DNA from 3 places in the Effusibacillus sp. SKA8 genome. Region 3 is predicted to be linked to each of the others. Evidence: riboswitches for the same ligand, from Rfam matches in the RefSeq annotation. Region 3 holds a riboswitch; each other region holds the start of a gene.
What was found. Region 3 has a riboswitch for cyclic di-GMP ahead of AC4ED1_RS07835 (methyl-accepting chemotaxis protein). Riboswitches for the same ligand answer to the same signal wherever they lie in the genome.
Positions count from the first base shown of each region.

Region 1: another riboswitch for cyclic di-GMP. It lies ahead of AC4ED1_RS06745 (MGDG synthase family glycosyltransferase); the one in region 3 lies ahead of AC4ED1_RS07835 (methyl-accepting chemotaxis protein).
Region 2: another riboswitch for cyclic di-GMP. It lies ahead of AC4ED1_RS08260 (NAD-dependent epimerase/dehydratase family protein); the one in region 3 lies ahead of AC4ED1_RS07835 (methyl-accepting chemotaxis protein).

Region 1 covers NZ_JBZCSF010000006.1:51,193-54,420, forward strand. Annotated here, with positions in the region: gene AC4ED1_RS06740 (glycosyltransferase family 4 protein) at 1-200, opposite strand, end outside; gene AC4ED1_RS06745 (MGDG synthase family glycosyltransferase) at 115-1,257, opposite strand; cyclic di-GMP riboswitch class I at 1,496-1,583, opposite strand; gene AC4ED1_RS06750 (glycosyltransferase) at 1,666-2,097, opposite strand; gene AC4ED1_RS06755 (response regulator) at 2,154-2,858, opposite strand; gene AC4ED1_RS06760 (sensor histidine kinase) at 2,821-3,228, opposite strand, start outside.
Region 2 covers NZ_JBZCSF010000008.1:34,705-37,932, forward strand. Annotated here, with positions in the region: gene AC4ED1_RS08245 (TraR/DksA C4-type zinc finger protein) at 1-208, shown strand, start outside; gene AC4ED1_RS08250 (autorepressor SdpR family transcription factor) at 369-665, shown strand; gene AC4ED1_RS08255 (SdpI family protein) at 646-1,305, shown strand; cyclic di-GMP riboswitch class II at 1,511-1,594, shown strand; gene AC4ED1_RS08260 (NAD-dependent epimerase/dehydratase family protein) at 1,971-3,228, shown strand, end outside.
Region 3 covers NZ_JBZCSF010000007.1:98,524-101,751, forward strand. Annotated here, with positions in the region: gene AC4ED1_RS07835 (methyl-accepting chemotaxis protein) at 1-1,169, opposite strand, end outside; cyclic di-GMP riboswitch class II at 1,224-1,307, opposite strand; gene dtd (D-aminoacyl-tRNA deacylase) at 1,404-1,853, opposite strand; gene AC4ED1_RS07845 (RelA/SpoT family protein) at 1,884-3,228, opposite strand, start outside.

The DNA of each region.
Region 1 (3,228 bases), on a different contig from region 3:
TATCCGACCAGACGGCTAAGCGTCATCGCCACCCCGTTGATTTGAGGGGGAAACGTATCCGAAAAAAGGGCAACCCGCAAATAAAATCGACCTCCGAATCGAGAATTTTTGCCGCTACCGCAACATGCGCAGCGCCGTGTTTCGGTTGCGGTTTTCCAAAGCGATTTCCATGACCGCACCAGCCACTTCCATGGCGGCATCCGGACGTCTGATCGTCTCCATGCGCCTGATCATGTTTTCCCTGTCAGAACCGCTTTCCAACAAACCGCGCACCGCATCGGCAGCCTCTCTTGCAGTGCGGACCGTGACAGCGACTCCCAACTCCGACATCAATTGGCCGTTTCTCCACTCCTGCCCGTAAATCGGTGTGTACAACACCATCGGAAGTTTCATGGCAAGCGCTTCCGCTATCGTCAAGCCGCCCGGTTTGGTCACCAGCAGGTCGCTTACGGCCATCAAGCGGGGAATCTCGCGGATATACCCGAAGACTTTAAGGTTTTGCCGGCCGTGGTACCGGGAATGCAGCTCTCTCCGTAAAGGCTGGTTATAACCGCAAACGACAGTGATTTCACAGTCGATCAAATTGTCGTGCCCAGACTCGACAATTTGCCGAACGGTTTGCGGAACACCGATCCCCAATCCGCCGCCCATAACCAATACGCGTTTGTTTGGCGACGGGTTTGCAACGGCTTCCGCCAGCTCATACGCGAAAGCCCGCGAGATGGGGATGCCCGTTACGCGGATCTCCGAATCCCCATGCAGCCGCTTGCGGAGCTCACTGGCTGTCTCATTCACCGGAACGCAATAAAGATCGACCTCGGGATGCGCCCAATACCCGTGCATGTCAAAATCGGTCAAAACCGTGCACAGCGGCACGCGCAGCCCTTTGCGCTTCATCTCTCCGATCAGACAAGCGGGCAAAGGATGCGTGCATACGACAGCATCCGGGGTCAGCCGCCGCAGCCAAGCTCCCACATCCTTTTGCAGGATCCCGTGCACAATCGACCGGCTGATGCCGTTCATCTCCTTTTCCCTCTGCCATTCGTACCATTTCCCCCATAAACGGGGACGGCGGGCCAAGGTCTCCAAATACAACGCCCGCGTCACTTTCGCGGTCAGCGGCCGGAAGGTATCAAGCAAATTGAGCCTGGTCACGCGCACATCCCAGTACCGGGACAAAAGCGCCTCTTCAATCGCGGAAGCGGCCCGTTCGTGGCCCGCTCCGATCGCCTCGGACAGCAAAACGATATGCGGCAAGCGCACACCTCCTTCTCATTTGCAGTTTTAACGTATCAACAAAGTTTTAAGAATTCATAAAGGTTTCATGAAACCCTCATAAAGAATGCACAACATAAGGTGTATGGGAATGGATCCGTCGCAGAAAAAACCAAGAGGCCCTTCCGGGGAGAAGAACCTCTTGGTTTTGTGGGGGTAGGGGGATTCCAAAAGGGTCAATGAGGAAACCTTTTGTGGAATTGAGCAATGCACCGGAACAATCAGCAGCCTGGCTGTCCTAACTGTTTCCAGCCTTAGACCCATGGCTTTGCGTCCCTGTCTTTCGACCAGGTTTGCCCTTGATGATTGACTCATTCCTTGCTTTTATTTTACATGATTCGACTGGATCGTACATAGGGCCGTAGGACTATTTTTCGGGAAATTTTTCGCCTATTCGACAACTCTCGTCAACCCGGGGATAATTTTTATCGGATTTTTCCATCCGCGCAGATCAAATAGTGCAAAAGAACTATCCAATCCGGCCTCTTGCCAGATATTTTTAAGCAGTTCCGCATCAAAATCTTCGCCCGTTTCAATCAGTCGGACTCTGCCGTCCCGCTCCTGCATGCGGTTGACAATTTTTTGGGTCGCATCCCGGGAACCGGTGTCCACCACCACAATTCGCATGTCTTTTCTGTGCAAGAACGCTTTATATGCGATGACTCTGACGATTCCCTCAATATAAAATTCTCCGTCGCACACGATCAGCACCAATGTGATGCGGCGGTTGGACGAAACGCTTGCGCGGAGATACCGGATCAACCTCAACAGCCCGACGACAAAGCCATAGGTCGCCAACGCCCAAACGAAAAGGGCGAGCATAACTGACACCTCCCTTTGTGGTGTCAATATATGCTCGCCTTGCGACAGGCGTTCGTTCAGAGCCTTACCCAACCGCGTCTGGCAGCCGTGATCACCGCCTGTGTGCGGTCGTCCACTCCGAGTTTGCCGAGAATGGATGAAACATGATTTTTGACGGTTTTCTCCGATATGAACAGCGTTTCGCCGATGGTGCGGTTGCTTTTTCCTTCCGCCATCAAACGCAGGATTTCCATCTCGCGCTGGGTCAGCAGGTCCTGCCAGGAATCTCGCTCCACGGTTGCCGCGGTCTGCTCGTGCAAAACCTGGCCATCCGCCATCTTGTGGCTCAGGCGTTTAAACTCATTCAACAGTTTCGTCGTCACTTGCGGATGTATGAATGCCGTACCGTTCGCCACTTCCCGCACCGCTTGCACGAGAACTTCGGATTCGACATCTTTCAGCAAATATCCGTTTGCACCTGCCCGGATCGATTCGAATATGTAAGCTTCATCGTCATGGATGGACAGAATGAGCACTCTGACCCCCGGGTGCGCTTCTTTAATCAATTTTGTCGCTTCGACCCCGTTTTTTCCCGGCATGTTGATATCCATCAGGATCACATCCGGGGCCAAAGCGCCGGCAAGCGAAATCGCCTGGTTGCCGTCCATGGCTTCCCCAATAATCGCAAAATCGTCTTCCAGTTCGAAAATTCGCCTCAATCCCTGGCGAAAAAGCGTGTGATCGTCAGCAAGGACGATCTTGATCGGACTCTGAGGGCTCAACTTGATTTGCCTCCTTGTCAGATATCGGAAGAGTGATCATCACCTTGGTCCCCTCCCCGATTCGTGAACGGAACTTCACTTGGCCACCAAGCAGTTGGATCCTCTCCCGGATCCCCAACAACCCATAATGCCCCTGCTCGTTCCTGCCTCTCTCTTTCACGTCAAACCCTTTTCCGTCATCGACGATTTGTACGGTGATCACGGGACTGCTCATGTCCAACTTGACTGTGGCAAGGGTTGCTTTCGCATGTTTCCATATATTGTTAAGCGCCTCCTGCACGGAACGGAAGATGGCGACCTCAATCGGCCCCTGCAATCTCCGTTCCTGTCCGATCAACACGAAATCCGTCTGGATTCCGTGTTTCTCCTG
Region 2 (3,228 bases), on a different contig from region 3:
TGTGGAAGATCTGGAAGGCTATTTGACGGCCGATCTCTACGGCAACCCGACCGGGTTTACCCGCAATGAAGCGTACCGTCGGAATGCGCGCGATTTTACAGACAATTTGAATTGGATGGGGTTGGAGCCGGATGACGCGTTAGACGGCATATTAAACGAAAATTCCGGGAACAACTGGGACCGCTTTGATCACGACCGCAGGGAATGAGAATGCATTCCGGTCAACCGAAGCAACAGCAAAAAGAAACTGGACGGCCGTTTTCGCAATGGGCCGTCTTTTGTTAACCGGAAACGTGGATTGACATGATGTGGAAACGGGTGTAGGATATATTTAGATGATTATCTAAATATCTAAAAGAGGAGATTGTATGAACGAAACGTTCAAAGCGTTGTCCGATCCGACCCGGCGGCAAATCATACGGCTGCTGCGCGGGCGGGACATGACGGCGGGGGAGATTGCGGACCATTTTTCGATGACAAAGCCAAGCATCTCGCATCACCTCAATTCTTTAAAGCAAGCAAAATTGGTTCTGGATGAGCGGCGCGGGCAAAACATTGTGTATTCGCTGAACACGACGGTGGTGCAGGAAGTGATCGGATGGTTCCTGGACATTCTGGGAACGGAGAAGAAGGAGGGCGAAAAACATGACGAACCTGAAAAATAAGTGGGGAAAAGCGGATCTGGCGATTGCGATCGTGGCGTTGATGCCGATTGTGGCGGCGGTTTTCTTGTATAACCGGCTGCCCGAAAGCATGGCCGTGCATTTCGGACTTGACGGACAGCCGGATGGCTACCAGAATAAGCTGACGTTTCTGTTGATGTACGGGCTGCTGTTGTTGGGATTGCAGTTTGTTATCAAGGTTGCGCGCTTTATCGATCCGAAACGGGAAAACTACGAAAAATTTGCAGGCGTGTTTGAAACAATCCGCTTTGCGGTTACTATGCTGCTCAGCGCAGGACTTGCTTTCGTATTGGCGTACAATTTGGGCTATCCAATCAAGATGCAGATGTTTGCATTGTTGGGCATCGGGGTGCTGTACCTGATCCTGGGTAATTATTTCGGCCGGATTCGTTTCAATTATTTTATGGGAATTCGAACTCCGTGGACGTTGGCGGATGAAGAAGTGTGGAGACGCACGCACCGGATGGCGGGGCCGGTCTGGATGGCAACAGGCCTGGTTGCGATCGTCTGCGCGTTTTTGCCGGGAGTGGCGGCTGCGTGGCTGTTTGGAATCGCCCTTGCGCTTTCGCTCGTGTCGCCTTTCGTATATTCATTCGCGGTATATCGGAGGATGAGGCGATAAGAATTCAGACTAAACTCTTTTTTCACTGTTAATCGTAAGGGGAAAATACCAAATATGAATGATTTGTGAATTGTTCGGGATAGGTCAAATCAGATAGGTCAAATCAATATTGACTTGAAACACTTCTGAATGTAAAATTATAACAAAAAAGATTGATTGTATAAATGGTTGTATAACCGAAGCGCTGAAGCGTTCCATTTGCATAATCTAATCTGGAAGCGATGAAAAACTGTCTGGAATTGGGCGCTTGGACAGTTGGGAGTGAGTAGCGCAACCGACCAATATCTTTGGATATTGGTCGGTTTTTGTCTTGGAAGAACATCCAGGCAAGGGGGAGGCGTCATATTGAAACTTTTACGGGGAAACAAGGAGTTGAATGAAGTTCAACCGATTGGGAACCCGACATCGAAACTACCGACCAGATGAAAAAATTGCGTTTTTTGCAATTGTTTAGTCGCTATGCACCATCGAGGAAATTGATCTGTCATTTATCGACAGTCGCCTATGAAGAAGAGAACAATTATGGGCACATTGATAGCGTTGCATGAATTTTGACGGACTATTTCAGCAATTCTTCCTTGCCTAGAAGAAACAAAAAAACCTTTACAAAAGTACAGGTAGATCCTATCCAATTTTGTTGTTTCCGGCGGTCTGGAGGTATACAAATGAACATACTGGTTACGGGCGGATATGGCTTTATCGGTTCCGCGGTAGTGGAACGGTTTTACAAAGAAGGCCATCAGGTTTACGTTATCGACAATCTCTCTTCGGGGAGAAGGGGAAATGTAACGGTTCCGCACAAATCATACCGGTATAACGTGAAAGACCCTGCTTGCGAGGAAGTGTTCCGCAGTGTCGGTTTCGACGTCGTCGTTCATCTGGCCGCTCAAACCGACGTTGTCACGTCCATGGAACGTCCTCGCGCAGACACGGAAACGAACATACTTGGTCTGGTCAACATGCTGTACTGCGCAAGGTTGAACGGTGTAAAGAAGTTTGTCTTTGCCTCCTCTGCAGCGGTATACGGGGAGCCGGGGCGAATCCCGGTAACAGAGGAAGATCCGTGCAACCCGTTGTCGCCATACGGTATCAACAAGTGGCTGGGCGAGTTGTACTGCGAAAAATGGCGCGAGATTTATCACCTCGACACCCTTTGCCTGCGGTTTGCAAACGTGTATGGACCGCGGCAACGCCAGACCGGGGAAGGTGGGGTCATCTCCGTTTTTCTGAACCAAGTTCGCGAAGGAAAACCGCTGACAGTCTACGGAGATGGAACGCAGACACGTGATTTTATCTACGTTGATGATGTCGCCGATGCTATCTACCGGGGCGCGACAAGCGACGCCACCGGGATCTATAATGTTTCGACGGGCAGGGAAACCAGCGTAAACGACTTGATTGAGGCGATTCGCACGTTTTCGCCGGTGGAAGGCATCACGTATCTGGAGCGCCGGCCGGGAGAAATTGTCCGCTCATGCTTGGACAACAGCCGGCTGAAACAGGATTTCGACTGGGTGCCCCTTTACTCGCTTCAGGAAGGACTGTTCTACACCTTCCAATGGCTTTCGCAGCAGGAAGTGGCCGCAACCCGGGAAGAGGTTCGTGCCGTTTCGCGGAAGCCCCGATGGATGACCATCGTTCGCCCGTATGTAGAAAATGCGCTCGCCTTTGCCGTTGTGTTTGCCCTGTCCCGGCACGATACCGGTTTTGTTCACCAAACTGCATTTGACCTCCCCCTGTTCTACATTCTGTTGATGGGGGTAATCTACGGCACACGCCAGTCGTTTTTGGCGTCGCTGGCGGTTATCGTCATGTATGTGACGGACAGTCTGGCGGACGGTCGGGACTGGGCGTCGTTGTTGTACGATCCGGAGTTTTTGTTCATATCGCCCTTATATCTGTTTTTCGGTTTTTCCGTAGGTT
Region 3 (3,228 bases):
ACTTTGCCAACAATTTCTCCCAACTTTTGCATGGCATCCTGCGACTGCTCCACCCGGACACGGAGTTCGTTCACAACCTGGTCGGTGAGATCCCGAACCAACTGGGATTCCCGTTGCACCTGCTCAATCATGGCCGTAATTTGGTGGATCGATTGTTTGGTTTGGTCGGCAAGCGACCGCACCTCCGCGGCAACAACGGAAAATCCCCGGCCGTGTTCCCCCGCCCGCGCCGCTTCGATCGCGGCGTTTAGCGCTAACAAGTTCGTCTGCTCGGCGATGTTGCGGATGAAGTCGGCCACTTGGGAGATCTTCTCCGTTGCGGCCGACAATGAATCCACTTTCTCCTGCATGGTCGCAAACAAATCGCCAAGTGACAGGATCCCGCGCAGGGATTCTTCAATCTCCCGCCGACCGGTGACAACATCCTGGACGGCATGGTCGGAATAATCGGCCACCTGGACGGCGTAATCGGCCACCTCTTTGACGGAGGCGGACAATTGCTGGGCCGCAGCGCTGATTCCTTCCGCATTGGCGGCGGTGTTTTGGACGGTTTCCAGCACTTTCTTCAGAGAGTCGATATTCAATATCAGTTCCGTCACACCCGAGACGCTCTCAATGTGCCTGTAATTGTTCTCGTCTTCATAAGCCTCCATAACGAGTTGCATATCCATGGTAATCACTTTCAGGAATGACAACAGAACGTCAGCCAAATGTTTTGGATGTTTCGCATATTTATGGACAAGAACGGGGACGAGATACTCGTACAGTCTGACATAGGACCCGAGATACCATTCAGCCGACAGTTGAATCCGACTGTGCATTTTGCCGATGCTTAGGCGGCTGTCGATAAATGGCAGGTCAATTTGCTCAATGGTGCAGAGCGACTGAAAATAGCGGATGAATGTTTGCGTCAGGCGGTCCCGATTGCTGTGCTGGTCTATGATGCTTTGCAACCGCGGAAAGCGTTCAATCATGTCATAATGACGCTCCGCTATTTTTCTGAGTATTCCATCCATTACATCCTTGATGTCTCTCATGTTTTCAAGGTCTCGTTGAAACAATTGCAAGAACCGCAGTTTTTCCTTCATCCGCTCGGTCGTTTCGATGTCGGGTTCCCCAATCGGTTGAACTTCGTTCAACTCTCTGTTTCCCTGTAAAAGTTTCAGCATGACGGCCTTCCCCTTGCCTGGATGTTCTTCAAGGCAAAAAAACGAACAATATCCAAAGATATTGGCCGGTTGCGCTACTCGCTCCCAACTGTCCAAGCGCCCAATTCCGGACAGTTTTTCATCGCTTCCAAATTTTAAAGTTCTCAATCACATTATCACCATATCGTCAAATTGGCGACTCGTCAATACCCCAATTGCGATCAACGCGTACTGAAAAGCGCAGTTGTTGCAAATTCAAAAGTTCTTTTTGCTGTCCAGCAAAAGTGTCACCGGGCCGTCGTTGACCAGTTCGACAGCCATCATCGCCCCGAAAACGCCGGTTTCCACGCGTGCTCCCAGCGCACGGAGCCGGTCGTTAAAATATTCATAGAGTTTGTGGGCATCATCCGGTTTCGCCGCTTCCATAAAATTCGGCCTGCGCCCTTTGCGGCAATCGCCGTACAATGTAAACTGGGAAACGGAGAGAATGGCGCCGCCCACTTCCAGCAAGGACAGATTCATTTTTTCCGCCGCGTCTTCAAAGATGCGCAAACCGACGACTTTATCGGCCAGATAATCGGCGTCCCGTTCCCTGTCCTCATGGGTTATGCCCACAAGCAGCACCAAGCCCCGCCCGATTTCACCCGTAACTTGTCCATCTACCAGAACGCGTCCCCTCGACGCTCGCTGTACCACAACTCTCATGAATAACCCCTGTCAACAATGAATTCGTTTTTACTGCATAATCCGCCTTACCGTGTAAATATCCTTGATCCGCTTGATCCGCTCGACCACCGTATGCAGGTGGTCCACGTTACGAATATTGATTTGCAGGTGGATCGTCGCGATTTTCCGTTTGTCGGCGCGGGCCTGAACGGCCGTAATCTCTGTTTTTGTTTCCGCGATTGCGTTCATGACTTCAATCGTCAGTCCCTGGCGGTCAAGGCCGGTCACCTCGATGTCGACATGATAGGCGATCGCGGGCGAGCTTTCCCACTCCACCTCAAGAAACCGCTTCTCTTCCTCGTTATCGGTCTTGATGTTGGGGCAATCCGCCCGGTGAACGGAAACTCCCCTTCCGCGCGTGACATAGCCGACAATCTCATCCCCCGGCACCGGATTGCAACAGCGGGAGAAACGGATCAACAGATTGTCGACGCCTTTGACCCGAACGCCAAGTCCGCCCTTCCGCTGCTGTTTCTGGCCTTCCCGAATCTCCGGCAGCATCCGCATCTGATCCGGATTGTCCTTTTTCACTTTTTCCAGCAGCCGCGTCATGACCTGATGGGGGGACACAGCCCCGTACCCGATTGCCGCCAAAAGGTCGTCCTCTTTGGTGAAATTAAACTTTGTCATCACCTCGGACAAATTTTTGTCCGTCAAGACGTCGGACGCATCCAACCCGTTTTTCTTGATTTCCTTCTCAAGAAGTTCCCTGCCTTTGAGGATATTCTCCTCCCGCTTTTCCTTCTTGAACCACGCCCGGATTTTGGTTTTCGCGTTCGGGGATTTTACGATCTTCAACCAGTCGCGGCTGGGGCCGAACGATGTCTTCGAGGTCAAAATTTCGACGATATCGCCCGTTTGCAGCTTGTAGTCCAGCGGCACAATTCTGCCGTTGACTTTAGCGCCGATCGTGCGATTGCCGATGTCGGTATGGATCCGGTATGCAAAATCGATCGGCACCGAACCCCTCGGCAGCGAAATGACCGCTCCTTTTGGCGTGAAGACAAAAACCTCGTCGGCAAACAGGTCGATCTTCAGCGTTTCCATAAATTCCTTCGCGTCTTTCAGATCCTGCTGCCACTCCAGGATCTCCCGGAACCAGCCCATTTTCTGGGCCAACGACATATCCTGAACACCTTTTCTGCCTTCTTTGTACAGCCAGTGGGCGGCAATCCCGTACTCGGCTGTGCGGTGCATCTCCCATGTCCGGATCTGGATTTCGAGGGGCTCGCCGCGCGGCCCGATCACCGTCGTATGAAGGCTTTGATACATGTTGGGTTTTGGCATAGCGATATAATCCTTGAACCGTCCCGGCATCGGCTTCCATAATGTATGCACGATGCCGAGAATCGCG